DNA from 4 places in the Pseudoalteromonas rhizosphaerae genome. Region 4 is predicted to be linked to each of the others. Evidence: predicted binding sites of a transcription regulator. Region 4 holds the regulator's gene; each other region holds the start of a gene.
What was found. The regulator MetJ, encoded in region 4, represses methionine synthesis genes. The targets are predictions, from matches to a motif close to TAGACGTCTAGACGTCTA.
Positions count from the first base shown of each region.

Region 1: metE (5-methyltetrahydropteroyltriglutamate--homocysteine S-methyltransferase) is a predicted target of MetJ. The motif match lies at 4,111-4,128, and genes of this name have one in related genera.
Region 2: metA (homoserine O-acetyltransferase MetA) is a predicted target of MetJ. The motif match lies at 4,852-4,869, and genes of this name have one in related genera.
Region 3: metK (methionine adenosyltransferase) is a predicted target of MetJ. The motif match lies at 6,296-6,313, and genes of this name have one in related genera.

Region 1 covers NZ_CP118496.1:3,808,697-3,816,642, reverse strand. Annotated here, with positions in the region: gene PVK79_RS16370 (TetR/AcrR family transcriptional regulator) at 1-418, opposite strand, end outside; gene PVK79_RS16365 (HPP family protein) at 518-991, shown strand; gene PVK79_RS16360 (hypothetical protein) at 1,025-1,396, opposite strand; gene PVK79_RS16355 (Nif3-like dinuclear metal center hexameric protein) at 1,547-2,299, shown strand; gene PVK79_RS16350 (ElyC/SanA/YdcF family protein) at 2,334-3,098, opposite strand; gene PVK79_RS16345 (LysR family transcriptional regulator) at 3,151-4,038, opposite strand; gene metE (5-methyltetrahydropteroyltriglutamate--homocysteine S-methyltransferase) at 4,328-6,601, shown strand; gene PVK79_RS16335 (DUF2897 family protein) at 6,641-6,787, opposite strand; gene PVK79_RS16330 (acyloxyacyl hydrolase) at 6,842-7,384, opposite strand; gene PVK79_RS16325 (MlaC/ttg2D family ABC transporter substrate-binding protein) at 7,623-7,946, shown strand, end outside.
Region 2 covers NZ_CP118496.1:4,453,414-4,461,359, forward strand. Annotated here, with positions in the region: gene metH (methionine synthase) at 141-2,771, opposite strand; gene PVK79_RS19195 (homocysteine S-methyltransferase family protein) at 2,782-3,849, opposite strand; gene metA (homoserine O-acetyltransferase MetA) at 3,839-4,786, opposite strand; gene PVK79_RS19205 (DMT family transporter) at 4,954-5,853, shown strand; gene ettA (energy-dependent translational throttle protein EttA) at 5,947-7,620, shown strand; gene PVK79_RS19215 (PilZ domain-containing protein) at 7,946-7,946, shown strand, end outside.
Region 3 covers NZ_CP118496.1:893,913-901,858, forward strand. Annotated here, with positions in the region: gene PVK79_RS03955 (CYTH and CHAD domain-containing protein) at 1-1,335, shown strand, start outside; gene PVK79_RS03960 (START domain-containing protein) at 1,367-2,038, shown strand; gene PVK79_RS03965 (LTA synthase family protein) at 2,201-4,189, shown strand; gene PVK79_RS03970 (diacylglycerol kinase) at 4,247-4,654, shown strand; gene metK (methionine adenosyltransferase) at 5,045-6,196, opposite strand; gene tkt (transketolase) at 6,471-7,946, shown strand, end outside.
Region 4 covers NZ_CP118496.1:708,505-716,450, forward strand. Annotated here, with positions in the region: gene hslU (ATP-dependent protease ATPase subunit HslU) at 1-356, opposite strand, end outside; gene hslV (ATP-dependent protease subunit HslV) at 368-886, opposite strand; gene PVK79_RS03175 (SPOR domain-containing protein) at 967-1,497, opposite strand; gene priA (primosomal protein N') at 1,519-3,705, opposite strand; gene rpmE (50S ribosomal protein L31) at 3,939-4,151, shown strand; gene PVK79_RS03190 (malic enzyme-like NAD(P)-binding protein) at 4,730-5,971, shown strand; gene metJ (met regulon transcriptional regulator MetJ) at 6,081-6,401, opposite strand; gene metB (cystathionine gamma-synthase) at 6,637-7,899, shown strand; gene metL (bifunctional aspartate kinase/homoserine dehydrogenase II) at 7,906-7,946, shown strand, end outside.

The DNA of each region.
Region 1 (7,946 bases), 2.2 Mb from region 4:
GTGATAGTTTATCGAACAATAACTGTAAAACTGATTCTTTGTGTGCTTTGCAAAGCATCGCGATAGGGTGCTCGCTGTGTGGAAACTCCGCTGCGGTATTAATAAAAAAACAGCCATTAAAAGGTCCAAGCTCAGAGACTTTATTGTCTATCCAAGCGGAGAGTGCGCTAAAAAGTGCATCAGCCACTTCGAAGGGGGTATTGCAGTTTTCTAATTGTTCATACAACCACTGATTAAAGCGCTGATCTCTGAGCTCTAAACACGCACAGATCAACTCATCTTTACTGACAAAATGATTATAAAGCGTTTTTTTTGCAACACCTGCTTCTTTAAGTATTTCATTAATGCCTACCGCATGGATCCCTCTTTGATAGAACGCACTGAGTGCGGTATTAATTATCTGGGTACGTTTATCCATGGTTGCTCCTAGTCAAAAAGTAAGCTTGACATAAGTAGACCGACTTGTCTATCATCTAAATGTAGACAAGTCGGTCTACCTCTGAAGGAAGTAATATTAATGAATGATGTATTTTACAAAGCCGTTATCGCGGGTATCTTTTCAGCACTGACACTTTCGGTATTAGCATATTTAGAAAGTTTAGGGAATTATGGTGTATGGCTTATGGCACCATTTGGCGCAACTGCGGTACTGGTGTTTGGTGTACCAAACAGCCCTTTAGCAAAAGCAAAAAATGTTATTGTAGGGCATTTCATCACTGCCGTGATAGGTTTGGCTTTTATTAGTTTTATAGGCGTGGATCCGATCAGTATTGCTATTGCGACTGGATTAGCTGTGACCGTAATGATGTTGACTAACACCATACATCCTGCAGCAGGGGCCAACCCTATTTTGATTATGGTCAGTGGTCAAAGTTGGGACTTTTTGATTATGCCAGTTCTTGTTGGTACCGTGTTTATTGTTATCTGTGGGTATATATCAGGGTGGTTGAATACAAAACTCAACGTTGTTGGCCATAAAAAAACCGCTTAAAAGCGGTTTTTTTATGCTATGAGTCTAAAGTTATTACACAACACCGCGAGGTAAGCGGCAATCGTGATCTTTTTTAGCTAGGTACACAATCCAAAACTCTTCGGCAGTGTAACCTTCTTCATTAGCTGTTGTTATAGTAAATGGTGGTTTTTTAACAGCTGCTTTAGCTGGCACTGCTGATTTAGTTTTAGTTTTCTTAGCAGGTGCTGTTGCTGCAGGTTGTGCAGACGTATCGCCTGAAGTTAGCTGCTCTGTTAATTCAGCAACTTCTGCAAGGCGCAAGTTTTTGCCGCCGTCGATGCTGTACCAACCAGGTTTGCTGGTGATTTCAGGTTTCTTACCATTGGCTGCTTGGTATGCTGCTTCAAAGGCATTTAATACTTCTGTTTTGTCTAGTTTGCTCATCAGAGGCCCTATACGTTGTAAACACAGATTGAGAATATTTATTTATACCTATTTTTGACTTACTTTTCAATTTTTTGCGATTTTCCTTCCATTTTAGCCCTATAAACGCCAAAATTTGCACAAAATTTAACGCTAATCTGGAATAAAAAAATGCAGCGCAGAGAATTTAACCAATTACTAAATACCATTTTAAGACCTGATTCTATTCAAGACTTTTGCCCAAATGGGCTACAAGTCGAAGGACGTGAACAGATTAAAAAAATTGTTACAGGTGTCACTGCTAGTCAAGCATTAATCGATGCTGCAATTGCACATGGCGCAGATACAATATTGGTTCATCATGGTTACTTCTGGAAAGGTGAAGCGCAACCTATTACCGGTATGAAAAAGCGTCGCATAGCTGCGTTACTTAATCATGATATCAATTTATTTGCCTATCATTTACCTCTTGATGTGCATCCAGCAATCGGTAATAACGCGCAATTAGCACAGCTACTTGATTTAGAAATACTCGATGGTTTGGAGCCTGTAGCAAATAGTGTCGCAGTCAAAGGGCGTTTAAAAATCCCAATGAGTGGTGAGCAATTTGCACAAAAAATATCAACAGTGCTCGTTCGTGAACCTTTAGTTAGCCTAGTACGTGATGAGCTAATTGAGACCATCGCTTGGTGTACTGGAGGTGGTCAAGGTTATATTGATTTGGCTGCTAGCCAGGGGATTGATGCCTATTTAACAGGCGAGGCTTCAGAGCAGACCATTCACAGTTCGCGTGAGCAAAAGATCGATTTTTTTGCCGCAGGCCATCACGCCACCGAACGCTATGGCATAAAAGCGCTCGGTGAGTTATTGGCTGAGCAACATGGCTTTGATGTAACCTTTATTGATATAGACAACCCAGTTTGAGTTGCCAGCTAATTCACTTTAAGTGAGTGAGATGTTAAAGCGCTTCTGGATCAATCCAGCGGCGCACACTTATCCACGTACTACCGATTACTTCATGCCAATAACTTGTGACTGCCTTTAATACTTCAACACTCGGAATATATTGTTTGTGATGAGGCCACGCTGAGAAATCGTAAAAATCAGTGGCGGCGGGAATAACATCAACGCCTTGGCTATTAAATAGATCTTTTGCTCGTGCCATGTGACTTGCCGAAGTTACCAGTGCAACTTTAAAATCAACTAGAGCAGGTGCTAAAAGCCGTGCTTCATCGGCGGTATCCATAGCCGTAGGATTTTGTTTAATACGCTGCGCATCAATACCTAAACTTATCGCGGTTTGTTGCATCAAACTACTGTTGGTCACTTTATTGTAACCGCCACCTGAAACAATAAGTTGAGCTTGTGGGTACACATATGCTAAGCGCATACCTTCGATTAGGCGGCTTTTAGCACAATTACCAAGTTGGCTATTGGCGTTAAGTTTTGGGTTAGGATTTATATCACAACCAAGTACCACTATTTTATCGAGTATCGGCTGTTTACTTGTATCAAAAATATACTTTAACTGTGAATTTGGAGCAATTATTTTTTGACCAATAAAAGGGGTACTAATCAGCAATAAACTGGTGATTGCGATTAAACCAATAAATACGCTGACTTTCTTGGTACGCAGTGCGATTAATAAGCAAACAAAGCACAGTAGAGCAAACAGAGGCAATGGCATCAGCATTGCACCGAGGATTTTTTTCAGTTCAAACATCACAGTAGCACACATAAAGGGGTTTTCTGTATGCTACTGGGTTAAACCTATTTTATCGACCGTTATTTAACTTACAGGTATTTAAAAAGTGGCGATACACTGGGTTATCTTTCATATTCTTTTTCATGGCTAAATACATTGGACGGGTTAATCCCAGTGCGCCTAATGGAATCGACTTAATGAGTCCTTGGCTTTCATATGGTGTTACTAACCAATCCGGTAATGCTGCAACCCCCATTCCGGCACTGACAAGCTGAAAAATGAGCAAGCCCTGATCTACGGTTTTCAAGGTGCCATCAAAACGTGCATTTTGAATAAAATGTTTGAAGATATCCTGACGCTCTCGTGGAATAGGGTACGAAATAATCGTCTCGTTTTTCAAATCAAGTGCCGTTACATAGGCTTTTTTCGCTAGTTCATGATCAGGAGCAACAATTAATTTAAGTTTAAAATCAAATAAATGTGCGTATTCAAGTTTATCTGGTTCACGAATGTCTGAAGTGAGTACTAAATCTAATTCATCACTGAGCAGATCAGGAATAGCGTCATAACTAAAGCCGCGCTCATAATCAACTTTGATATCAGGCCAAAAGTTATTGAATTCTTTAATTGTTGGTAATAACCAATGAAAACAAGCATGGCATTCAACACTAAGTCGTAATTGTGAAATTGGTTGATTAAGACTTTCTTTTAAACGGCATTTGGTTGCTTCAACACGCGGGAGTACTTCGCTGGCAAGTTCAAGTAATAGCATACCTTGTGGGGTAAAGCGCACCGGTTGAGTTTTACGTTCAAATAGTTGGCAATCAAGTTTGTTTTCTAAATCTTTGATTTGATGAGACAAAGCGGATTGAGTCAAAAATAATTCGCGCGCAGTATTTACCAAGGAACCGGTTTCTTTCAAGGTTGCGATGGTCTTTAAGTGTTTTACATCAATCATCTTTAATAATTCTCATGGTAAAGGTGAGTTTAACTCAGATTACAGCCATAATACGCCTTAAATTAAGATGCATCAACGTCTAGATGGCTATAAATCCCATTTTTTTACGTGAAATTTACAAATATACTATAGCATCATATTTGACAGCGTTGTCATTATATTTTTTGAGTTTGCAAAAAAATATTTCCATGAATTTACCTCAAGTTGAAACTGAGGAAGCATCAATTGTTTGATGTCAGGTATAGGTTTATGGTTTTAGCTATCTAAACAGCTGGAAGGGAATTTCAACATGGCACAATTACATAACTTAGGTTTTCCTCGCATAGGTAGAAAGCGTGAACTAAAATTTGCAGTAGAATCATACTGGGCTGGTAAAATCAGCCAAGCGCAGTTGCTTGAACAAGGTAAGACGATCCGCGCAGAAAATTGGGCTCTTCAAGCAGATGCTGGGATTGATTTATTACCGGTAGGTGACTTTGCTTGGTATGACCATGTGTTATCTACCTCTTTATTGATTGGCGCAGTGCCCAAGCGTCATCAAAAAGCGGATGGTAGCATTGATCTTGATACATTATTTCGTATTGGGCGTGGTCGCGCACCAAGCGGTTGTTCATGTGCAGCAAGCGAAATGACAAAGTGGTTTAATACTAATTATCATTACATAGTTCCAGAGCTAACTCATGATCAGCAGTTTCAACTAACCTGGACTGAGTTATTCGAGCAAGTTACTCAAGCACAAGCATTGGGGCACAATGCAAAAGTAGTATTGGTCGGCCCAGTCACTTATCTTTACTTAGCAAAATGTGCAGGTGAGGAGTTTGATAAACTTAGCTTACTTGAAAAACTATTAGCTGTTTATCAACACGTGTTCGCTAAATTAGCGCAGCAAGGGATTGAATGGGTACAGGTTGATGAGCCTATATTAGGTTTAGAGCTGACAGAAGATTATCAAGAGGCATTAAAAACAAGCTTTCGTGCACTTGCAGGTCAAGGCGTGAAGTTGTTACTTGCTAGTTATTTTGACTCAGTCACTGCCTACTTTGATGATATTGCAGGTTACCCTGTTGATGGCGTACATTTTGATTGTGTTGCAACAAATGTTGATGTTGCAAAACTAGATATATTATTAAGTACCGATCAAGTTTTATCATTAGGCGTAGTAAATGGCCGTAATATTTGGCGTACTGATTTAGAGGTTGTATTTAATAGCATAAAAGACATTGCGCTAAAGCGCGGTGATAATCTATGGCTTGCTCCATCTTGTTCTTTACTGCATACACCGGTTGATTTAGAGCAAGAAGAAAAGCTCGATGATGAGCTTTGTTCATGGCTTGCATTTGCAAAACAAAAAGGCCAAGAGTTGTCATTATTAAAAGCCGCGCTTGAAAGCAATGATAGCAGTGAGCTCGTTGCTTATTCAGCACCTATTAAAGCACGCTTAACCTCTACTCGCGTAAATAATACAGCTGTACAAAAGCGTGTAACTGCACTCACCGCAAAAGACGGTAAGCGTAATCATGCATTTTCTCAACGTATTGAAAAACAACATGCAGCACTTAATTTACCGCTACTGCCGACCACCACGATAGGATCATTCCCACAAACTCAAGTAATTCGTCAAGCACGCCGTGATTATAAAGCCGGTGAATTATCTGCGGATGATTATCAAAGGCAAATGAAAGCAGAAATTCGTTACGCTGTTGAAGAGCAAGAGGCGCTTGATTTAGATGTGTTAGTGCACGGCGAAGCGGAGCGTAATGACATGGTTGAATACTTTGCTGAACTATTAGAAGGCTTTGCTTTTACCCAGTTTGGTTGGGTGCAAAGCTACGGCTCGCGATGTGTGAAACCACCTGTAATTTGGGGGGATGTATCACGTGAACAAGCGATGACGGTTCAGTGGACAAAATACGCACAGTCGCTGACGAGTAAGAAAATGAAAGGCATGCTAACAGGTCCTGTAACTATTCTGTTTTGGTCATTCATTCGTGATGATTTAGACAAACCCACCATCGCTAATCAAATTGCACTTGCGTTACGTGATGAAGTGGTCGATTTACAAAATACCGGTATTGATATTATTCAAATTGATGAACCTGCATTTCGTGAAGGTATGCCGCTTAAATGTAGCCAATGGCAAGCATATTTAGAATGGGCAGCGTATGCATTTAGGGTCTCAGCAAGCGGTGTGAAAGATGAAACACAAATTCATACTCACATGTGTTACGCCGAATTTAACGGTATTATTGCCGCGATTGCAGATATGGATGCCGATGTGATCACCATTGAAACCTCACGTTCTAACATGGAACTACTTGAAGCATTTGAGAATTTTGATTATCCAAATGATATTGGTCCAGGTGTATATGATATTCACACTCCGAATGTACCGGATATTGCATGGATGAAAACGTTGATCCATAAAGCCGCACGAAAAATACCGGTTGCGCGTTTATGGGTAAACCCGGACTGTGGTTTGAAAACCCGTGGTTGGGAAGAAACGCGACAAGCTCTTGATAATATGGTTAAAGCAACCAAAGAGCTGCGTGAGGAGCTGCAGTAAAGAACATCTCCTACGATGTAAAGCCCTAACAAAACTTAGTTAGGGCTTTTTTTGTTGCTCTGATTTTAGTTCATCTTCATCGGTTGGTTTTTTAAAATCCATTTTTGCTGAGTGTTTGATCAGCAAAATATTACCGATAATGATTGCCAACACTAAGATGATGATGAGTATATGCCAAATTTGCATGGTGATCTCTAATGAGTCATTTATAAGTACTCAGTGTAGCAAAGATTTCTAGGGTTAAAAACGTCTAGAAAACGACAGCGAAATAAAATCAAGACCTGGGTTTGGTCTTTTAAACCCTGCATTTGAATAGTGTAAATAACGCACCGCAGCTTTGGTTTTTCCAAAATCAGCAATAAAGCCTAGTCGGTCTTCAAACTGGTAGTGGGTACTCACATTTTTGCCGGCGAAGTGAGTGTCATTGACTAATGAAATTCCTATGCCGGCTTCGAAATACAGAGGAATACCGCGCACTGAGCTGATCAGATGTTGAAATACCGGGGACATTGCAAGGACAACATTTGTCTGATGGCTATTATCTGCGCCGTATTCCCAAATATTAATACTTGATTCTAAGTAAATATGGGTATTTTCAATTAATGATTGTAGTGCCGGAGCATGGTATTGGTATGCCAATTTTAAGCCTTTAACATCACCTTCCCCCTGAATGTAATCAATGGCATAGCCATGAGGGGAAAGTGTATAGGGCGCACCATAAGATAGTCTGCTGAACATGGAAATAGATAATAAAATCAATACAGTTAATGTTTTAAATAACATGGTAAAGCTCTTTAGATGAAAACGTTATTTACAAAATAAGGGCGTGGGGGAGGCTAATTCAAGTGGCATAAATTCACAGACTCTGTGTGTTATTGCATGAGCTTAGCTAACAATATGAAATAAAAAGATTAAATCAATTGATGCCGTGCTGGCACTAATAAGGTGCTATTTTGAGGCTTTTTAATCTCTTATGAACAGCGTAAATTACGCTACAAGATTTACTTAGGACTTATCAACAATGATTTCACTTGGTCGTTATTTATTATTAATCGCGCTAGTTTTTAGTGCTTCCTTGTTTGCGCAAACACAACAGTCACCTAATCAGTTATTAACTCAGGTAGGCGATCAGCTGTTTAGTGAAATTGGCAAAATAAACAGCCAAGGCACAGCGAGTAAAAGTGACATGGCACACATTGTTGATCAGTATTTAATGCCTAATATAGATGTTAAATTTGTTTCCTATAAATTATTAGGTAAGCACATTAAAGGTATCGATCGCCAACAAGCGACTGCATTTATAAGTGCAGTGGAGCATTACTTAACCACTACCTATGCTAGTGCA
Region 2 (7,946 bases), 1.6 Mb from region 4:
TACCAACATGACTTAAATTGCATCATTGAATAACTCCACCAAACAAAGGTAATAAATCACCAGCTTATACAATTATTATTCATAAAAAAACGAGCCTAATTTGACTCGTTTTTACTTATCACTTACCGCTTAAAGCTGCCCTATTCCGGCTCATACCCCAAATTAGGCGACAGCCACCTTTCGGCCTCTTCCAGCGTCATGTTGGTACGTTTAGCGTAGTCTTCAACCTGATCCTTTTGTACTGCCGCTACGGCGTAGTATTTAGCCTCAGGGTGAGAGAAGTACCAGCCTGATACCGCTGCGCCGGGCCACATGGCGTATGAGCTGGTGAGCTGCATGCCAATGCGCTTTTCAGTGTCGAGTAGTTGCCAGATTTTCTTCTTCTCAGTGTGCTCTGGACACGCTGGGTAACCGGGTGCAGGGCGAATACCTTGATAGTTTTCACGAATAAGATCTTCATTCGCAAGGTTTTCGTCTGGGGCAAAACCCCAATATTCTTTACGCACTTGTTCGTGTAAGTACTCAGCAAAGGCTTCGGCGAGTCTATCTGCCACCGCTTTTACCATTATTTTGTTGTAGTCATCTTGCTGTGCATCGAACGCATCAGCTAAGTCGTCTTCTTCAAGACCGCCTGTTACAGCAAATGCACCAAAGTAATCAGGCGTGCCTTTCGGGGCGATATAATCAGCTAAGCAGTAGTTAGCAAAGTCGGTTTTTTCTGTTTGCTGACGTAAATGGCACGATGTGGTTAATAGTTCAGCGCGAGTTTCGTCTGTGTATATTTCAATATCGTCACCCACGCGATTAGCTGGGAATAAACCAATTACGCCAAGCGGTTGCAAACTGCCTGACTTTTCAAGATCGTCTAACATGTCGTTGGCGTCTTTAAATAAGCTTTGCGCCTGCTCGCCAACCACTTCATCAGTCATGATACGTGGGTATTTACCGGCGATTGACCAGGTCATAAAGTACGGCGTCCAGTCTATGTATTGTCGTAAAGTGGCTATCGAGACATTTTTAAACTCTGTCACGCCCAGCTTTTTCGGCACCGGTGGAGTGTAATTATCCCAATCAAGCTTGGCGGCGTTGTCGCGGGCACGTTGAATAGTAACCGGTTTTGAACGTGGTTTTTTGCGTGCTTGCTGCTCGCGTACTTTGACATATTCAGCGCTGGTTTTTGCTAAAAATTCAGCTTTATGCTCTTTCGACAATAAGTTAGAAACCACGCCTACAGCGCGACTGGCGTTATTTACATACACCACGCCTTTGTCATATTGTGGCTCGATTTTAACGGCAGTATGCGCTTTTGAGGTAGTCGCGCCACCAATCAATAGCGGTAGTTCAAAACCACGGCGCTTCATTTCTTTGGCAACATGCACCATTTCATCAAGCGATGGTGTAATCAGCCCTGATAAACCAATGATATCGGCTTTTTCATCAATCGCGGTTTGCAGTATTTTATCTGCAGGCACCATTACGCCTAAATCGATAACTTCATAGTTATTACATTGCAGTACTACGCCAACAATATTTTTACCAATATCATGTACGTCACCTTTAACGGTGGCCATCACGATTTTACCGTTAGTAGCCCCTTCTTCTTTTTCTGCTTCAATGTAAGGGTCTAGGTAGGCCACTGCGCGCTTCATCACTCGCGCTGATTTAACGACTTGCGGTAAGAACATTTTACCTGCGCCAAATAAATCGCCTACCACATTCATGCCGTCCATTAACGGCCCTTCAATCACATGAATAGGTTTATCGGCAGCAGCACGGCATTCTTCGGTGTCTTCATCTATAAAGGTAGTAATGCCTTTAACAAGAGCATGTTCAAGGCGCTTTTCGACCGGCCAAGTACGCCATTCTAAATCCTCTACGCGTTCGGCTTGTGCCATGCCTGAGTATTTAGGTGCCAACTCAACTAAACGTTCACCTGCACCTGGATCGGTATTTAAAATAACGTCTTCAACGGCTTTTCGCAGCTCCGCTGGAATATCATCATACACAGCGAGTTGCCCTGCATTAACAATTCCCATATCCATACCCGCTTGAATTGCGTGATATAAAAATACTGAGTGAATAGCCTCTCGCACGGGGTTATTCCCACGAAACGAGAACGATACATTCGACACCCCGCCCGACACTTTACAGTGTGGCAAGTTTTGCTTAATGCGACGTGTACCTTCAATAAATTCAACTGCGTAGTTGTCGTGCTCTTCAATACCGGTTGCTACCGCAAAGATGTTGGGATCGAAAATAATATCTTCTGGCGCAAAGCCAATTTCATCCACCAAAATGCGGTAACTACGCTGACAAATTTCAAACTTGCGATCGGCTGTATCTGCTTGGCCGTCGGTATCAAACGCCATAACCACTGCAGCGGCGCCAAAACGTTTAATAATTTTAGCTTGGCGAATAAATGGCTCTTCACCTTCTTTTAGCGAGATTGAGTTTACAATTGCCTTGCCTTGAATACACTTTAAGCCCGCTTCAATGACTTCCCACTTAGAAGAGTCGACCATAATTGGCACGCGAGAAATATCAGGCTCGGAGGCAATCAAATTTAAAAATTTCACCATGGCGGCTTTTGAGTCCAGCATGGCTTCATCCATGTTGATATCAATAACCTGTGCGCCGTTTTCTACTTGCTCGCGGGCAACATTAAGCGCACTCTCGTAATCTTCTTCCATGATCAAACGTTTGAACATGGCTGAGCCGGTCACATTGGTACGTTCGCCAACGTTGGTAAATACTGCTATTTTTTGTGTCATCTCGGCTACCTTAGTTTAAATTACACGCTTCAAGGCCTGATAAGCGCATACGCACTTCAAGCTCTGGCAATAGGCGAGGTTTAACACCTTCAAGCCCTTTCGCAAATGCCCTGATGTGTGCAGGTGTGGTACCACAACAACCGCCAACAATATTGATAAAGCCAGACTTGCCCCAATCGATAATTTCTTGAGCCATTTCAGGTGCTTCTAAATCATATTCCCCAAACTCGTTCGGTAAACCAGCATTGGGGTGAACAGAGACAAAGGTTTCGCAAACACGCGATAGTTCTTCTACATATTGGCGCAATAAATCTGGACCTAGCGCGCAGTTCAAGCCAATTGAAATTGGCTTTATATGACGAATAGAATTATAAAATGCTTCGGTGGTTTGCCCTGACAGCGTACGGCCCGAGGCATCGGTTATGGTGCCAGAGATCATCACAGGCAACTTGCGCCCTGCTTGTTCAAACGCTTCTTCAACCGCGAATGAAGCCGCTTTTGCATTAAGCGTATCAAAAATTGTTTCTATCAAAATTAAATCAACACCACCTTCCATTAAAGCAAGGGTTGATTCAACATACGCGGTGACTAACTTATCAAACGTGACATTGCGATAACCGGGGTCGTTCACATCCGGTGAGATTGAACAGGTTTTTGAGGTTGGCCCTAAAACACCCGCAACATAGCGTGGTTTTGCTGGATTTTTAGCAGTAAACTCATCACAAATACTGCGTGCTAATTTAGCTGACTCTAAGTTTACTTCACGGCTGATGCTGGCCATATCGTAATCTTCCATCGAAATTGTAGTCGAATTAAAGGTGTTGGTTTCGATAATATCGGCACCTGCACTTAAAAAGCCACGATGAATATCAGCAATAATTTTTGGTTGTGTAATGCTTAATAAATCATTATTACCTTTAATTAGCACATGCCAGTCTTTAAAGCGCTCGCCACGGTAATCGTGTTCTTCTAATTTGTGTTCTTGGATCATGGTACCCATAGCACCATCAAGAATTAAAATACGCTGTTTTAACGCTTCAATTAACTCGGCGCTTTTGTTTTCTAAATTATTCGGCATAGTTGTTAGTCCTTACGGCTTGGCTAACTAAATTAATATCATAGGGTGTGGTTTGGTACACATAATAATTTAACCAATTCGAAAACAGTAAAAAGGCATGGCTTTGCCAAGTTTTCGACGGTTCGTTATCTGGGTTGTTCTCTGGAAAGTAATTTTCAGGCAATGGCGCATCAGGGCCTTTTTCTAAATCGCGCTGATATTCGCCTTTTAAAGTGTCTGCATCATACTCAGGATGCCCGGTAATATACACTTGGCTGCCGGATTTATTTTTTATTAAGTAAGCGCCCACTTGCTCTGAACCTGCCAGCACAACTAAGTCATCACAAGCGTTAATTTTTTCAATATCAATATGACCATAACGCGAGTGCGGCACTACAAAGGTATCGTCAAAACCACGCGTTAAGGCTCCATGTTCAAAGTAACACTTATGGGTAAACACGCCACAGAGCTTATTTTCTTTTAGTTCACGCTTTAGATTATAATGATGAAATAAACCCGCGTGAGCCGCCCAACACGAAAATAATGTTGAGGTTACATGCTGCTCCGCCCAATCTAAAATTACTTTTAGTTCATCCCAGTAGGCTACATCGTCATATTCTAAATGTGCCAATGGTGCGCCGGTAATGAGTAATGCATCGTAATTGTTGTCTTTCACTTCAGAGAAATAACGGTAAAAAGTGTCTAAATGCTGCTCTGAATTGCTACTGCTGCGATGAGTGTCTAAACGTAGAAGCTCTACATTCACTTGTAAGGGTGAATTAGCGAGCAAACGAATAAATTGCACCTCGGTTTCTACCTTATTAGGCATTAAGTTTAAAATCGCCAAGCGCATCGGACGGATCTCTTGGGTTTTAGCGCGGCTTTTTGGCATTACGAATACGTTTTCTTGACGTAACTTCGCAATTGCGGGCAATTCATCTTTAACGGTAATAGGCATACTCATCTCCAAGGCATAATTAACCAATGGCTAATTATGAACGGATAGCTGGAAATTTCAACCTCTAGATGTTTAGATGTCCAAATGAATTTATTTTAGCTATTTTTTTGCATTCTAAAAACCGCTCGCCATAATGCGCCTGTTGATTTTATTTTAAGGTGGTAAACGTGATTGATTGGCTAGGCTTAGGAGAACTTTTTGCTATATTAGCAGCTATTGTTTGGGCGCTTTCGACCATTTTATATAAAGGTTTTAGCCATCACTTAACGCCTATGCAGCTAAACATCAGTAAAGGCGTGTTAGCAAGTGCCATGATGTTAGCGACTATTGCGATTATTCAAGACGCTGCACTACCACATCATCTGACAAGCTGGCTTTGGCTAATTGCTGGCGGGGTGATTGGGATTGCGATTGGCGATAGCGCCTATTTTACTGCGCTGCGAAATATTGGCCCTGCTCGCACGTTAGTTATTGAGTCCCTTGCTCCAGCCCTTGTGGGGGTTTTTAATATCCTGCTATTAAATCATTATTTATCGCCATTTGCATGGTGCGGTATTGTACTTACAACCATTGGCGTAGTAATAGCAATCAAGCCTGAAAAAACATTGCCACAGGTTGATCATCAACATTATCGCAAAGGTGTTTTATGTGCCCTTGCAGCTGCTATCTGCCAAGCGCTCGGTATGGTGATGTCTAAAGGCGCACTCAATAATGAGCATATGAGTAGCTTATGGGCGGCATTAATTAGATTAGCAGCAGGTACGATGACTGTGGCCTTAGTTGTTGCAGTATTTAAAAGCAGTGAATTTAAACAAGCACTAACTCTGAGGGGAATTAGCGGCAAACAATGGTTTTTTGCGGCTGTGTTTTTAGGCACTTTCCTTGGTTTATGGCTTCAACTTGGCGCAGTTAAATATACCGATCCAGCCATTGCACAAACGATTTTCGCAACCGCGCCATTAATTGTAATGAGCATTGGTTTTATAAAGCGCGAGCCTGTTACCAATAAAATGTTAATAGGCGGCTTGCTTGCTTTAATCGGTGTAGGAGTATTGCTCGCGAATTAGCACATTGTTATTTGGTTGATTCGTTGACTGTTTCACCTGTGAGCCACTACAATACAACATTGAAATTTTTATTATTATTTGAAGGCTCCTTCCATGGTTTTACCTGATAAGTTTATTTTCTCGATGAGTCGAGTATCTAAGGTTGTGCCACCTAAGCGCACTATCTTAAAAGATATTTCTTTGCATTTTTTCCCGGGCGCAAAAATTGGTGTACTTGGTTTAAACGGTTCTGGTAAATCAACGTTGCTACGTATTATGGCCGGCCTTGATCAAGAGTTTGAAGGTGAGGCATATCCTCAACCGGGCACTAAAATTGGTTACTTACCGCAAGAGCCTATTCTAGATGAAAGCAAAACGGTTCGTGAAACTGTGGAAGAAGCAGTCAGCGAAGTTAAAAACGCGCTTAACCGTCTTGATGAAGTATATAACGAATACGCGATGGAAGATGCTGACTTTGACGCACTAGCCAAAGAGCAAGGTGAGCTTGAAGCAATTATTCAAGCCCACGATGGTCATAACATCGACAACGTATTAGAGCGCGCCGCAGATGCCCTGCGCTTACCTGAGTGGGATGCTAAAATTGAATTCTTGTCAGGTGGTGAGCGTCGCCGTGTCGCTATCTGCCGCTTATTGCTTGAAAAACCAGATATGCTTATCCTCGATGAGCCGACTAACCACTTAGATGCAGAATCTGTAGCATGGCTTGAGCGCTTCTTGCATGATTACGAAGGCACTGTTGTGGCGGTAACCCATGACCGTTACTTCCTCGATAATGTAGCTGGCTGGATCTTAGAGCTTGACCGTGGTGAAGGTATTCCATGGGAAGGTAATTATTCTTCTTGGCTTGAGCAAAAAGATGCGCGCCTGCAGCAAGAGCAAAAGTCTGAAAAAGCCCGTCAAAAATCAATTGCACAAGAACTTGAGTGGGTACGTTCAAACCAAAAAGGTCGTCAAGCTAAGTCAAAAGCGCGTATGTCGCAATTTACTGAAATGCAGCAGTCTGATTACCAAAAACGTAATGAAACCAACGAGCTATTTATTCCACCTGGACCACGTTTAGGTGATCAAGTTATTGAAGTTAAAAACTTGAAGAAAAGCTTTGGCGATCGCGTGTTAATTGATGATCTAAGCTTTACTGTGCCTAAAGGCGCAATTGTTGGCATTATCGGTGCCAATGGCGCAGGTAAATCAACGCTGTTTAAAATGCTCAGCGGTGAAGACAAACAAGACAGCGGCGAAATTAACCTAGGTGAAACGGTTGAACTGGCAACCGTTGATCAGTTCCGTGGCAATATGGATGACAGCAATACTGTTTTCCAAGAAATTTCAAACGGCCAAGACGTACTAAAAATTGGTAACTTTGAATTCCAAAGCCGTGCCTACGTTAGTCGCTTTAACTTCAAAGGTAACGATCAGCAAAAATTTGTTAAGGACTTGTCAGGTGGTGAACGCAACCGCTTACACTTAGCTAAGTTATTAAAAGCCGGTGGCAACGTAATCCTGCTGGATGAGCCAACCAATGATTTGGACGTTGAAACATTACGTGCCCTTGAGAACGCTATTTTAGAATTCCCAGGCTGCGTTATGTGTATCTCGCATGACCGTTGGTTCTTAGACCGTATTGCAACACATATTCTTGATTACCGTGACGAAGGCCAAATTAACTTCTTCGATGGTAACTACACTGAATATGAAGAATGGCTTAAAAAGACCTTAGGCACTGCGGCTACGCAACCTAAGCGTATTAAGTACAAAAAGATAGGTTAAGCTCTAGGTTCTAAACATTTTTTAAGCCCCACATTTATGTGGGGCTTTTTTTATTAACCTGGAATATAGATCAGAGATTCACGATCCAGAGTTCAGCTTATACCAATCGTGTTAAGTTACTGACCATTTATAGCGACAGATAAATGGAGTGATAACAAGACATAAATTTTGACATGTAGTTGTTCTACATGAAAAATTTATAACGCAGTTAGCGCTTTATTTAGCTCGCTAGAATGGTTAAATATTTAAGTCGATTGGTATTAATTACACATACTGACTAAAAAACAGGCTACACTTAATCCTAATACTCCTAAAAGGAATAATGA
Region 3 (7,946 bases), 190 kb from region 4:
GATAATCAATGTGAGCAAACTATCAAGCTTGCTGGAGAAGTTATGGGCGGGTTACATCAACGACCTGAATATAATTTACCGCTGGAAAGTAGCCGACCAAATATAACTGCATTTGATGCCAGTATTTGGCCGCATGGTATGCAAATAAGTGCAATTGCCGCTAATCTTTATCCTATTTTTAGTACTAATTTTATTCGTCGTACCTGGCTTATTGAAACCGACAGTGGCGCTAAAATTGAGGTCGTGTTAGATAAAGGCGAAGTATCTGCATCGGGTTTAATGGAGCCAATTTGTGAGCTTGAAATTGAACTGGTTGAAGGCAGCCGCGATGAATTATTTGCTTTAGCAGATAAGTTAGTGAGTCAAAGTAATATTCGCTTAGGGTTATATTCTAAAGCGGCTCGTGGTTATCGCCTTGCGGATGAAAAACCACTTAAGCCAAGTAAATCAATTGGCTTTGTGTCATTACCTAAACATGCAACGCAAGAGCAAGCACTTATAGCCGCAATTGGCTTTGGTATTCGTTTTGTACAAAAACATGAACAGTGTTATTTCGATAAACCGAGTTTAAAGACACTGAAACGAGTGACCGATGGTATTAGTTTAATCCGTCATACGTTCTGGTTGTTTGACGATATTGTTGATAAAAGCACCACCGAGCTATTACGCACCGAGCTAAAATGGCTATTAAGTGAATTAGCATGGGTTGAAAACGCGATTCAACTAAAAACCTACACATCTAAGCGCCACGCATACTATAAAAAAATCAACAGTGCACCTGAGTTAACGCAAGTTATTAATGACTTAAAAGAGCTACAGCCAAGTATTGATGATATTAATCGGTTGTTTCATAGCGCTCGCTATAACCGCTTATTATTGTCTTTAACCACCTGGCTGGTGGATAAGCAATGGCGTAAAAGTTGGGGGCAAGTACAGTTTCAAGCAGCTGAAAAACCAGTCGCTGAGATTGCTAATCGATTATTTGAAAAAGATTGGCAAGACCTTCATCAGTTACTGCCAGAACAAAAAACACTGACTGTTAAGGATTACTTAGATTTACGTATGCGTTTAGAAAACAGCTTACTCAGTGGTAACTGTTTAGGTTCGTTATTCGAAAAAGATGAACGCAGTGAGTTTCGTATCCCATGGTTAGATATTTCACACGGCATGTACGAGCTCAGTACGCTTGAGTATTTAAAGCAGTTATGTGCAGGACAAGATGATGATGAGCTGGCAAAAATTCAAAGCTGGCTTGAAAGAAAGTCTGAATTCTTGGTCGACGCAATGGAACAAAGCCGCTTAGCTTCATATAAAATATCACCTTACTGGCAGTAATCGCCTTTAAGCCAGTACATAGGGAATACACATGGTACGGCGGGTATTATTACTAATGCTGCTCTTTAGTGCCGATGTGCTCAGTGATGTTCAGCATTGGCAACTCTGGAAACAGCGTGATGGTGCAAGTGTGTACTACAAAAAACATGACAATGGTATTTTTGAAGTGCAGGCAGAGATCACTGTTGAAGGCGTCACGGCCAATGACTTTATGACATTGCTAAGTGATACTGACAGCGCGCCGTTATGGATTGATAATGTTACCCATGTGAAAGTGTTGGAACGACTAAGCCCCTCAGAAACTATTGTACATACCGAGTTTGACTCGCCGTGGCCGCTCGCTGATCGCGATATGGTGAGTTACTCATGTTACCAACAACTGAACGACACTCAGACGAAGTTAACGATTGCAGCAAAAACAGGGGAGCTTGCAAAGCGCCAAGCTGTGATCCGTATCACTGATCTAAAAGCACATTGGTTATTAACCCAACATAGCAGTGAATGGCAATCATTGTTAACCATAACATATGAAATATACGCCAATCCTGGTGGTGCAATTCCTTATTGGCTAAGCAATAAAGTGGGATTAAAAAGTGCGATGCATACCTTGCTTGCTCTTAAATTACGCTTAATCAATAAAACCTATCAAACAAATCAGCAAGTAAGCCAAGTTGGTAATTGTAGTCATACCAATAAACAATAGCGTATTAATGCTAACAATCGACATAATCTAGATGGCTAGTTAATTTCTTGCTACTTTTTTTATTAAATATTTATTACAAATAATTACAAAAAAAATATTGTTAATGTAACTTAAATCGGTAATATTCCTGCGCTGGGAACATACTACTTTAAGGACAGTATAGTGTTAGCTTCATCACTTGCAGGCTCAAGCCGTTGGTTTTCATTTGTTAACGAAAGTTGGCGCATCGCTACATTATGGCTAGCGGGTGTTTTATTGTTTATGAGCTTTCGGATTTTCTTTTTAGTCTACTTTCATGACCGAATCACTACACCAATTGATCTTGATGTCATTTTAAACACCTTAGAAACAGGATTTGCTTTTGACTCAGCAGCCAGTGGTGTGTGTTTTAGCATCCCCTTTTTATTAAATTGTATTTTACAGCCGATGCGCTTAGGTCATTGGGTAAGAATGGTGCGTAACTTTACAGGTAAACTCTTTTTTGTAGTCGCTATTTTACTCTGTATAACTAGTATTACGTATATTTCAGAGTACGGCAGTCAATTCAATTACTTTATGTTTGAAGGGTTGCACGATGATCAGCAAGCAATTGCTTTAACCGTGATTGAACAATATCGGCCATGGGGAAGCTTACTAGGGTTATTTACACTGTTAGTGGTTGCATTTAAGTTATGTCATCGCGTTGATAAGCAGTCGAATAGCTTTTTACAGCGCATTTTTACTGACTCTAAATGGAAGCGTACGTTGTTAATTAGCATCATAGTGGTGTTATTTATCTGTGCTATTCGAGGTTCTTTTGAGTCACGTCCGGCATCACGGAAGTGGTCTGCGGTAACGCCGGACCCATTTATTAATAATTTAGTGATCAATCCATTTCGCAGCTTTTTATATGCCATTAAAGATTACAACGATCTACAAAGTCATGGCGTAGACGGCGAAAATCCATATTTAAATCATAACTCAGTGCTTGATGTCTTACCTTTAAACGCATTTAGTCAATATACTACAGCACCTTTGTTAGCTGCACCGTCACACGTGTTCGTGATTGTTATGGAAAGCTATGATTCTTGGCCGTTACAACAGAAGTATGCTTCGCTTAATTTAACCAATCAGTTAAAAAATCTAGCTAGTAAAGGTATTTACCTAGATAACGTTTTACCTGCAGCTAGCAGTACTATGAATTCGCTATCCAGTATTGTATCTGGGATCCCTTATGCAGGGGTTAATATGAGTTTGATTGGGCCACAAAAACCAAGCAGCAAGTTATCGTTATTTAATCAATTAGAGCAGTTAGGGTACACCAGCCAGTTTTTTTATGGTGGTTTATTATCATGGCAGAATGTCGGTGAGTACGTTCTATCTCAAGGTGCTGATAAGGTCTATTCAGCTACCGATGCTGGCGGTAAAGGTAGTGCAGGAGTCTGGGGCATTGATGATGGTCAGTTATTTGATTTAGTGGCAGAAAAAACCACACAGAAAAGTTTTAATGTGATTCTCTCGGGTAGTTATCATGGCCCGTTTAATCTCGATTTAGACAAATATAACTACCCTTATAAGTCGGCTGCAGATTACCCTGCAGAGATAAATAGATTAGAAGGGGAGTTATTAGATCCGTATGTATTAGGGCACTTGTGGTATGCAGATAAAATGCTGGGTGAGTTTGTGGCTAAGATGGAGCAACGCTATCCAGATGCATTATTTGTCATTACCGGGGATCATTATAGTCGTCGTAACTTTCACAAGCGTCCAAATTTATATGAGTTAACTCATGTGCCGATGGTGATTTATGGCAAAGGTGTTAGCGCAGATTTAGTGCCAGCACAGCAAGTGGCAAGCCATATGGATATCGCTCCAACATTATTAGATTTAATTGCGCCAGCAAATACTCAGTTTTATAGCATGGGACAATCATTATTTAATACAGCGCCAGATCGAAGGGTATTTGGTTTTCAAACAATACGTCACAATGAGCAGCTTTGGCGTGGTGATTTATCGGCACTTTATGAGTATTATAGGGTCAATGAGCTGGATAAAACTCAGCTTTTACCGACAACACCACCGCAATTTGTCGAAATTGATGCACAGACAGAGCAAGCATATACCCAGTATATGGCGACAGCCTGGCATTTATTAACTCAAGGTATGGATTAAAGTAATATGATTGATTCATCACTAGATAAGCAAAACTTACACGCAAAAGATTATACAATGACTAAACCAGAGATTAATTTAGTAAACAAACCCAATGGCACAGGGGTTGGGCGTATTTTAAAAGCAACCAAATGTTCTATTAAAGGATTTAAAGCCGCATTTAAGGAAGAGTCAGCCTTTCGCACAGAGCTTGCGCTAGGGCTAGTATTATTGCCGTTATCATTTTGGCTAGCACAATCATTGCAGCACTGGGCACTTCTTGTAATCAGCTTTTTGTTATTGTTGATTGTTGAGTTGCTAAACTCAGCAATTGAAGCATTAACAGATCGAGTTGGTGTTGAATACCACGTGCTATCAGGGCGTGCGAAAGATATCGCTTCAGCGGCTGTAACATTAGCACTGATAGTGTTGTTTATTGTATGGGCTGTGGCTGGGTATGAAAAGATACTTACATTGATAGGTTAGGAAGTTAGGTAAAACGTCACTGGCTTTGAGCGACAAGCTTCGAATACACCCAAGCTCCTAGTTATACCAATCGACTTAAATATTTAACCATTCTAGCGAGCTAAATAAAGCGCTAACTGCGTTATAATTTTTTCAAGTAGAACAACTACATGTCAAAATTTACGCCTTGTTATCACTGTATTTATCTGTCGCTATAAATGGTCAGTAACTTAACACGATTGGTATCACTTTCTAGAACCTAGCTTTAATTGCGCGGGGTAAACCCGCGCCTACGTCTGGCAGCAGCGAGTTTACCTCGCGACAATAACCTAGGCATTTACAACAATATAATCAGCAAGCATAAAAAAAAGCGCCAATTGGCGCTTTTTTGTATTCACACAGTGGCTGATATTAAAGACCAGCTGCTGCGCGAAGTGCGTCTGCTTTATCTGTGCGTTCCCAAGGGAATTCATCACGACCAAAATGGCCGTAAGCTGCAGTTGGTAGATAAATTGGGCGCTCAAGATCAAGCATTTTAATTAAGCCATATGGACGTAAGTCAAAGTGTTCACGAATCAATTCAATTAAACGTGATTCTTCAAGCTTGCTGGTACCAAATGTTTCAACACTGATTGACGTTGGCTCTGCAACACCGATTGCGTAAGAAACTTGTAGCTCACATTTGTCAGCAAGGCCCGCAGCAACGATGTTTTTAGCAACGTAACGTGCAGCGTACGCAGCTGAACGGTCAACTTTTGATGGATCTTTACCAGAGAATGCACCGCCACCATGACGAGCCATGCCGCCATAGGTATCAACGATAATTTTACGACCAGTAAGACCACAGTCACCCATTGGGCCACCGATTACAAAACGGCCAGTCGGGTTAATGAAAAACTTAGTTGCACTAGTGATAAGCTCAGCAGGCAGTACTGGCTTGATGATTGTTTCCATCACAGCTTCTACTAAATCTTTTTGTGAAATGTCTTCACTGTGTTGAGTAGAAAGTACCACTGCGTCAATACCTACTGGCTTGCCGTTTTCATATGCAAAAGTAACTTGTGATTTTGCATCAGGACGTAACCAGTTAAGCTCGCCGCTTTTACGTACTTGCGCTTGACGCTGCACTAAACGGTGTGAGTAAGTGATTGGTGCAGGCATTAATACTTCAGTTTCGTTACATGCGTAACCAAACATTAGGCCTTGGTCGCCAGCGCCTTGTTCTTCTGGGCTAGTACGGTCAACACCTTGGTTGATGTCAGGAGACTGCTTACCAATCGTGTTTAAAATTGCACACGAGTCTGCATCAAAACCCATATCAGAATGAGTGTAGCCAATTTCACGTACAGTTTTACGTGTGATTTCTTCGATATCAACCCATGCGCTAGTAGTGATTTCACCACCAACCATAACCATACCAGTCTTTACGTAAGTTTCACACGCAACACGGGCATGAGAATCTTGTTCTAAGATGGCATCTAGTACCGCGTCAGAGATTTGGTCCGCGATTTTATCCGGATGACCTTCAGAAACAGATTCAGAAGTAAATAAATGTTTTGCCATTGTCTTTGCTCACAAATATTGCGCTTCACAAACGTCGGTAAGAGCGCTAAAAAATTTAGGGGCGTATTTTATCTAAAACAACGATAGTTGCATAGTTTTTTTACGCCTAGACGTCTAAATAAAATTACTAATAACTTTTTGTTCTTAAAAAAAATTCATAATGCCCAATTTAATCAGGTTTTTAATTGCATACAGCCCCTACAATAAGTAAGAATGGATCTTCAAATGAATACACACAATAACCAGCGCAAATACAGTAAAGGTAGGAGAATCCATGCCGTCTCGCAAAGAACTTGCAAATGCTATTCGCGTCTTATCAATGGACGCAGTACAAAAGGCCAAATCAGGCCACCCTGGAGCCCCTATGGGCATGGCTGATATCGCAGAAGTACTATGGCGCGATTATCTAAACCACAATCCAACAAATCCAGAGTGGGTAGATAGAGATCGATTTATACTTTCCAATGGCCACGGTTCAATGCTTATTTATTCTCTATTGCATTTAAGTGGTTATGATTTACCAATTGAGGAAATTAAAAACTTCCGTCAAATGCATTCAAAAACACCTGGCCATCCAGAATATGGGTATGCGCCAGGTATTGAGACTACTACGGGCCCACTTGGTCAAGGGATCACTAACGCGGTAGGTATGGCGATTGCTGAAAAAGCATTAGCCGCGCAATTTAACCGCGAAGGTCATGATATTGTTGATCACCACACATATACTTTCTTAGGCGATGGTTGCTTAATGGAAGGTATTTCTCATGAAGCATGTTCACTTGCCGGCACATTAGGCCTAGGTAAGCTTGTTGCATTTTGGGATGACAACGGTATTTCAATTGATGGTGAAGTTGAAGGTTGGTTTAGCGACGATACACCTGCACGCTTTAAAGCCTACGGTTGGCATGTAGTAAGTGACGTTGATGGCCATGACTCAGACGCTATCCGCGCAGCCATCGAAGAAGCACGCAGCATCACCGACAAACCAACACTAATTTGTTGTAAAACAGTTATCGGTTATGGTTCACCAAATAAATCAGGTAGCCATGATTGTCACGGCGCACCACTAGGTGAAGACGAAATCAAAGCAGCACGCGAGTTCCTTGGTTGGACTGGTGAAGCATTTGAAATCCCAGCTGATATTTATGCACAATGGGATGGCAAAGAAAAGGGTAAACAACTTGAAGCTAACTGGGATGAAAAATTTGCCGCGTACGCCGCTGCACACCCAGAACTAGCCGCTGAATTTAAACGCCGTACTAGTAGTGAGTTGCCAGCAGATTGGGCTGAAAAATCACAAGCATATATTAAGCAACTAGACGCAAATCCAGCAAACCCAGCATCACGTAAGGCATCGCAAGACGCACTGAATGCATTTGGTCCATTACTGCCTGAATTTATGGGCGGCTCAGCTGATTTAGCCGGTTCTAACCTGACTATTTGGAAAGGCTCTAAAGGCTTAACACGCGATGATGCCAGCGGTAACTACATCTATTACGGTGTGCGTGAGTTTGGGATGTCGGCGATTATGAATGGTATTGCATTGCATAAAGGTTTTATTCCTTACGGCGCAACTTTCCTAATGTTTATGGAATATGCACGTAATGCTGTTCGTATGGCTGCACTTATGAAAGTGCCAAGCATTTTTGTATACACCCACGATTCAATCGGTTTAGGTGAAGATGGTCCAACTCACCAACCAGTAGAGCAAATTGCTAGCATGCGTTTAACGCCAAACTTAGTTAACTGG
Region 4 (7,946 bases):
AATTTTTTAGTTTGTTGCTCACGGGTCATTTTGATTGATACATCAACCAAGTCGCGAATGATGGTTTCAACTTCTTTACCAACATAGCCCACTTCAGTGAACTTAGTCGCTTCGACTTTAATGAAAGGCGCGTTGGCAAGTTTTGCTAAACGACGGGCAATTTCAGTTTTACCAACACCGGTTGGACCGATCATCAGGATATTCTTCGGCGTTACTTCAGCGCGAAGATCTTCATCTAATTGCATGCGGCGCCAGCGATTACGAAGGGCAATAGCCACTGCTTTTTTTGCTTTTGCTTGACCAATTATATGCAGGTCAAGTTCATGAACGATTTCTCTGGGAGTCATATCAGACATAGCAGTTCCTATTACAATTCTTCGATGGTTTGAAAGTTATTTGTGAATACACAAATGTTGCCGGCAATTGTCAGGCTTTTTTCAACAATTTCGCGGGCGCTTAAATCGGTGTTTTCAAGTAGGGCTGTTGCAGCTGATTGGGCAAAGTTACCACCACTACCAATGGCAATTAAATCATTTTCAGGCTGCACAACATCACCGTTACCAGTAATTATCAGTGAGGCTGTGGAGTCGGCAACAGCAAGTAATGCTTCGAGTTTGCGCAAGGCGCGATCGCTACGCCAATCTTTAGCCATTTCAACAGCGGCTTTGGTTAGATTGCCTTGGTGCATTTCAAGCTTGCTTTCAAAACGTTCGAACAGGGTGAAGGCATCAGCAGTGCCGCCAGCAAAACCGGCGATCACTTTGCCATTATAAAGGCGTCGAACTTTGCGGGCGTTGCCCTTCATTACGGTGTTACCAAGTGAAACTTGGCCATCGCCACCAATGACGACTTTATCGCCGCGACGTACACTTACAATAGTGGTCATGTTATTCCTCATCATCGAGTCGCAGGGGCGACTCGTTAAAAGCGATTGATGATGAGTTAATATGGGTTAATGGGCTAAAATCAAGTCCAATTCCAAATTCCGCAACCAGTTATTTTGCTACGCTTTAGTTTGTTTTTATCACTTTCGGCTAAACGTTTGGTTTTATAAGGACCTAAACGCACTTTATACCAGACACCGTTAGTGCCGGTTGTTTCACGAATTTCGGCGATTAATCCGGCAAATGCAATTTTAGCTTTTAAGGTTTCTGCTTGGCCATGGGTTCTGAATGAGCCGCATTGCATTACATAAGGGCCTTTTTGTTCAAGCTCTCTTACTTCAACTTGAATTTCATGCTCTTTGATTTCTTTTATGAATTCAGGAGGGCGTGGTTTAGGCAACTCTTGTTGCACTTTTGCAGGTGTTGGGTTTGCTTGTTGTTCAACCAGCTTTGGATCTGCATTGGTTTTGACATACCATAAACCAAAACTAAAACCGCCAACAAGTAGCACGGTAACCAGTACTAATAATACGGGGAATGGTTTTTTCGGTGGCGCTGTTTTTTTGCTGTTACGGTTGCCCGGTTTTTTATTAATAAAATCGTGTTGTGCCATGGTGGTATTGGGCTTCTAACCTTAAATCATATCTATTGGATCTACATCTAAGCTCCATCGCACCTTTTGCGCTAATTTACTGGTACTTAAGTAGTCTACCATTTGCGCGAGATATTGGTGTAATAGAGGGCGTTCGAGCGCTTGAATATGCAATTGAAAGCGATATTTCCCTGCAATTCGCTCGAGCGGTGCAGGGATCGGACCTAGCAATTGTATACCAGTTAGACCTTGGACTGGAACTAAATCTGTTAAAAAATCGACCACTTGCTTTATGTTGTGACCTTCGGCGCGGACAATCGCCATATTAGTTATTGGTGGTAGCTGTGCGTCATCGCGCTCTTGCAGTGCAAAACGGGCGAAATCTTGATAACCATTATTGACTAAATCTTGTAATAAAGGATGCTCGGGAAAGTGAGTTTGCAATAATACATGACCAGGTTCGCCACTGCGCCCAGCACGGCCAGCCACCTGAGTAACCAATTGTGCTAAATGCTCTGTGGCGCGAAAGTCGCACGAGTACAAGCCGCCGTCGACATCAAGGATCAATACTAAGCTCACATCAGCAAAGTGATGACCTTTGGCAAGCATTTGGGTGCCAACTAAAATCCGTGCACCGCCTTGGTTTATATCGTCTAGGGCTTTTTCTAAACTGCCTTTACGACGCGTTGAGTCGCGGTCAATCCGGCTAATCGGGGTATCAGGAAACTCGGTTGTTAAAAACTCTTCTATTTGTTCGGTGCCTTTGCCGTTAGGAAATATTTGTGTACTACCACAGTCTGGACACTGATGCGGCACGCGTTCTTGTTCACCGCAGTGATGGCAAATCATCTGGCCGATGGCTTTGTGAAAAGTCGCACTAGTGCTGCAACGTGTGCACTCACTTAACCAACCACATTCATGGCAAATCAGGGTAGGCGAAAAACCGCGACGGTTTAAAAATACCATCACTTGTTTGCCTCGTTTTAAATGCTGACGCATAGTGGCAAGACTGGCATGAGCTATACCAGCTTGATCCGGCTGGCCTTTCATATCAATCAGCTGAAATTTATTGTCGGTACTGGTTTGCGCACGTTGTGTTAGGCTCAGCAGTTGGTATTTATTATGAATTGCCTTATGCAAGGTTTCGAGCGCCGGGGTTGCTGAGCCTAAGATCAGCGGTATTTTATGTTGAAAAGCGCGGTATGCGGCTAAATCACGGGCATGGTAACGTAAGGTATCTTGTTGTTTAAATGAACCGTCATGTTCTTCATCAACAATGATCATACCAAGCTTTAAAAATGGTAAAAAGATACTCGAACGTGTACCAATCACAATTGCGCAACTGGCTTTTTCACAAAAGCGCCAAGTTTGTAAGCGTTCGTTATCGGTCAGTGCTGAATGCCACAGCATAATCGGCGTATCAGGAAAGCGACGACGAAATCGATTAACCGTTTGTGGCGTAAGGCCAATTTCAGGCACTAGTACGAGTGCTTGTTCACCGCGTTTTAAAACCTCTTCAAGGCATTGTAAGTAAACCTCGGTTTTACCACTGCCAGTGACACCTTCTAGTAAAAAGCTATTGAAACCGACCGCTTGATTAATGGTGGTACAGGCTACTGCTTGCTCTTTATTTAGAGTCGGCTTAGTGCCTACGGTGGGAAGTTGTTGTTGCCATTGGTTGTCGTGTTCAATCGTTTGGCTGATCAGCTCTTTGTTAAGTAAGCTGTCGATAGTTTTTTTACTAAACCCCAGCGCTTTTAATTCTGTAAGTGATGATTTACCCGAATCTGCCAGTTGTTTGAGTAAGCTTAGTTGGCTCTTTGCTTTTAAAGACGGTAATTTAGCGCCTTTTTCAGTTAGTGCCACCATACTAATACTGCTTTTATCTGGGCACAGTCCTTGACGCAGCGCGCCAGGCAGGGCGATATGAATTGTTTCACCTAGTGGGTAGCAATAATAGCGCGCAGTAAAACGCAATAATTCGATATGTCGCTCTGATAAAACGGCTTCATCATCAATCACTTCAAGCACTGCTTTAAGTTTATTAACCGGCACATCGGTGTTGGTTTTTAGCGCCAGTACTACCGCAACTTTGCGCTGATTACCAAATGGCACCCATACCCGCGCACCGACTTTAGGCATCACCGATAAACCATCGAGTTGCTCTGGAATGCGATAATCAAAGGTGCGATGCAACGGTACTTTTATAGCAACTTCAACAAAACTCATAACAACCCAAACAAGAACGAATAAGGGAGTTAATGTACTAAAATTATGGCTGAAAACCTACCTGCAAATATCTTCTTTAAAACTTTTGTTCATTTTATTAGCAAAAACGACATTTAAAGCTTGTAGCAAGTGGGGTTGTTGCTTAGAATACGCGTCCTAAATAATTTGTTTTAACGACGTATGGTGCCAGACTCCGGGTTTGGAGAGCGATGCGGCCTTAACTAGAGGTTTCTATGAAAGAAGGTATTCACCCTAAGTACGAAGTAATTTCAGCATCATGTTCATGTGGAAATAAATTCGAAACTCGTTCTACTCTGTGTAAAGACATTCACTTAGACGTATGTTCTGCGTGTCACCCGTTTTACACTGGTAAGCAAAAAGTTTTAGACACAGGTGGCCGTGTTGATCGCTTTAACAAGCGTTTCGGTTCACTTAGCAGCAAGTAATTCTTGTTGTTTTGTCGGAAAAAGCACCTTAGGGTGCTTTTTTTTATGCCTGCTATTTATTAAAAACACCGCCTTTTAGTCTTTATTTCTTGCTCTAGTGCTCCAGCTTTACGCATTCATTATGTTGTGACTATTTCCCACTTTTATATCCAGTATAGCGAGTAAATAACAGACAAATAGTGATTTGTTGACTATATTGTCATTCTCGTTAAAGCGATAAATTAAACGTTTTTGTCGGTAAAGTTAGGTCTTTTGCGGTTAAATGTTGTTAACGTCTTACTTTGATGGTTTTTAGTCATAGGCCATTATTTTTGCTTTAAAGCGTTGCATAATGAGCATTTTAAGATGGGTTTTTTGATGCTTTGTGGCGTTTTTATAGCCGAAAATTGAAGCTTTTTTGCAAAAAATGCTGACAAAACGCATAAAATTAACGGATATAGCATATAACAGGATAGACCTGATATTGCTTGAATTTAATTATAATATAGGTATCGTTCCCTATAAGATATAAGATATAAGATATAAGAACTGCTTACTCTCACTTTCAACTTAACTTACTTGCAGGATAAAATCGCGTTATGTCAGACTTTCGTGAACAAGCTTTACATTACCATTCGCACCCCGTTCCAGGAAAAATTAGCGTTGAGCTTACAAAGCCAGCTGAAACCGTACAGGATCTTGCACTCGCATACAGCCCCGGTGTTGCAGAACCGGTACGTGAAATAGCTGCTGATCCCGCTAATGCCTACAAATACACCGGTAAAGGCAATATGGTTGCGGTTATTACTAACGGCACCGCTATTTTAGGTTTAGGTAACTTAGGTCCATTGGCTTCAAAACCGGTTATGGAAGGTAAAGCGTTATTATTTAAACGCTTTGCGGGTCTAGATTCGATAGATATTGAGGTGAAACACAATACCACCGAAGATTTCATCAATACAGTTGCTAACATAGCTGATACGTTTGGCGGTATTAACTTAGAAGACATTAAAGCGCCAGAGTGTTTTGAAATAGAAAAAGCATTGATCGAGCGTTGTAGCATTCCAGTGTTCCACGACGATCAACACGGTACCGCGATTGTAACGGCTGCTGGTATGATCAACGCACTTGAAGTACAAGGCAAAGAAATTGAAGATGCGATTATCGTTTGTTTAGGAGCCGGTGCCGCAGCGGTTGCTTGTATGGAGCTACTGATCAAGTGTGGCGCATTGCGTGAACATATTTACATGTTAGATCGTAAAGGCGTTATTCATACTCGTCGTGATGATTTAAACGAGTACAAACAGTTATTCGCTAACAATACAGATAAGCGCACACTGCAAGATGTTATTGCTGATGCCGATGTATTTGTTGGTGTATCTGGCCCGAATTTACTTTCTCCTGACGATCTTAAGCTAATGGCTGATCGACCTGTAGTGTTTGCCTGTTCAAACCCAGATCCAGAAATCTCACCAGTGCTTGCTCATGGTGCTCGCGATGATTTAATCATGGCAACGGGTCGTTCAGATTATCCAAACCAAGTTAACAACGTGCTGTGTTTCCCATTTATTTTCCGTGGTGCGCTAGATGTGCGTGCAAGCAAAATTAATGATGAAATGAAAATTGCTGCGGTTGACGCTATTCGTAGCATTGCTAAAGAACCAGTACCAGCGGAAGTATTAAAAGCGGCGGGTGTTGAGACACTTGAATTTGGTGCGCAGTATATTATTCCAAAACCGATGGATCCGCGTTTATTACCGCGCATTGCCAAAGCAGTAGCGCAAGCGGCAATTGATTCTGGTGTTGCACAAATTGATATGCCGGAAAACTACATGGAGTAGCTGCTTAGCTGCAATTGGTAATGGCACAATAATAAAAACCTCAGTAACTTACGTTACTGAGGTTTTTTTGTAGCCAATTCCTGAAGCAGGAATATATACAAATGATAACTTAATCTTCGTTGAGTACAGGTACTTCGAGACCCATTTCAAGCATGATTTTTTTCACTTCTTCAGGCACTTTCTCTGGATTATCTTTACGTAAATCTTCATCGTTTGGCAGTGGTTGGCCAGTAAATGCGTGTAAAAATGCTTCACAAAGTAATTCGCTATTTGTTGCATGGCGAAGATTATTAATTTGACGACGAGTACGCTCATCAGTCAAAACTTTTAATACATTTAGCGGGATCGAAACGGTGATCTTTTTAACTTGTTCTGATTTTTTCCCGTGTTCTGCGTATGGGTGAATATATTCACCATTCCATTTAGCCATAGGATGTATCGTTGCCTCAGGTTGTTAATTGTTTGCGCGACCTTTTGCAGCGCAAAGATGGCGAAATTCTATCGTGTTAAAAAAGATAGTCAAATACTTGTTTTTTAGCCATCTAGCGGCTTAAATGTTTTTACTTCTAATCTTGCGGCTAAAACCGCATAAATGCTTTGACTTATTAAATTTGATCCTCTAACCTTTTAGACGTCTAAACATCCATTTAATTGTAGGTGACGGTATGAGTCAAAAGAATAAAGCAACCATTGCAGTACGCAATGGTATTGATGCAGATAAACATCACGGCGCGGTTGTGCCTCCCATTCATTTATCGACCACCTACTCATTTGCTGATTTTGATAAAAAGCGCCAATATGATTATGGCCGTAGCGGCAACCCAAACCGTGATTTACTCGCTGAAACGCTCGCTAAGCTTGAAGGTGGCGCTAAGGGGATTATCACTGCAACGGGCATGGCTGCGGTGCATTTAGCTACTCAGCTGCTAAACAGTGACGATACCTTAGTGATCCCACATGATTGCTATGGCGGTAGTTACCGCTTATTCACCTCACTTGAAAAGCGTGGCTTATTAAAGTTAGTGGTTTTAGATTTAACTAAATCTGAAAATCATCAAAAAATTCTTGAGATAAAACCAAAGCTAATTTGGATTGAAACACCGAGTAATCCTATCTTACGGTTAACCGATATTAAAGCGATCACCACGATTGCTAAGCAGTGCGGTGCGTTGGTTGGTGCCGATAACACATTTTTATCACCTGCTTTGCAAAACCCAATTGAGTTTGGTGTTGATATTGTGGTGCATTCGACCACTAAATATATTAACGGTCACTCAGATGTTGTTGGTGGTGCGGTGATCGCCGCTACCCAAGAGTTGGGTGATGAGCTTGCTTGGTGGGCTAATAACATTGGCATTACCGGTGCCCCGTTTGATAGCTACTTAACGTTACGTGGTTTACGTACTTTGAATGTTCGTTTACGTCAGCATCAAGAAAATGCCTTTATTATTGCCCAATATCTAGAAAACTCCCCTTATGTAAGCCAAGTATATTACCCTGGATTAGTATCTCATCCACAGCATGAACTCGCTAAACAGCAGCAACGTGGTTTTGGTGGCATGGTAAGCTTTGATATCAAAGGTGATATTAATGATGCTGCAGAATTTTTGACCAGCTTAGAAGAATTTAGCTTAGCTGAGTCATTAGGTGGGGTTGAGAGTTTGATTTGTCACCCTGCAACTATGACCCACGCAGGTATGGAGGCAACTGCTCGTCTTGCTGCGGGAGTAGGTGATACCCTGATCCGTATTTCGGTGGGCATTGAAGATGTAAAAGATTTAATCGCTGACTTAGATCGTGTATTCAATAAAGTGAAACCAGGTCAAGCTCAGCACGGCGCAAAAGTAATCGCTTCCTCTGTTCAACAACAAGATGATGAGCAATCAAGCTCATTTAAACTGACTCCTGCACATACGGCTTTGTGGTAATAAAAAATGGTAAATATAGTTCATAAATTTGGTGGTTCTAGCTTAAG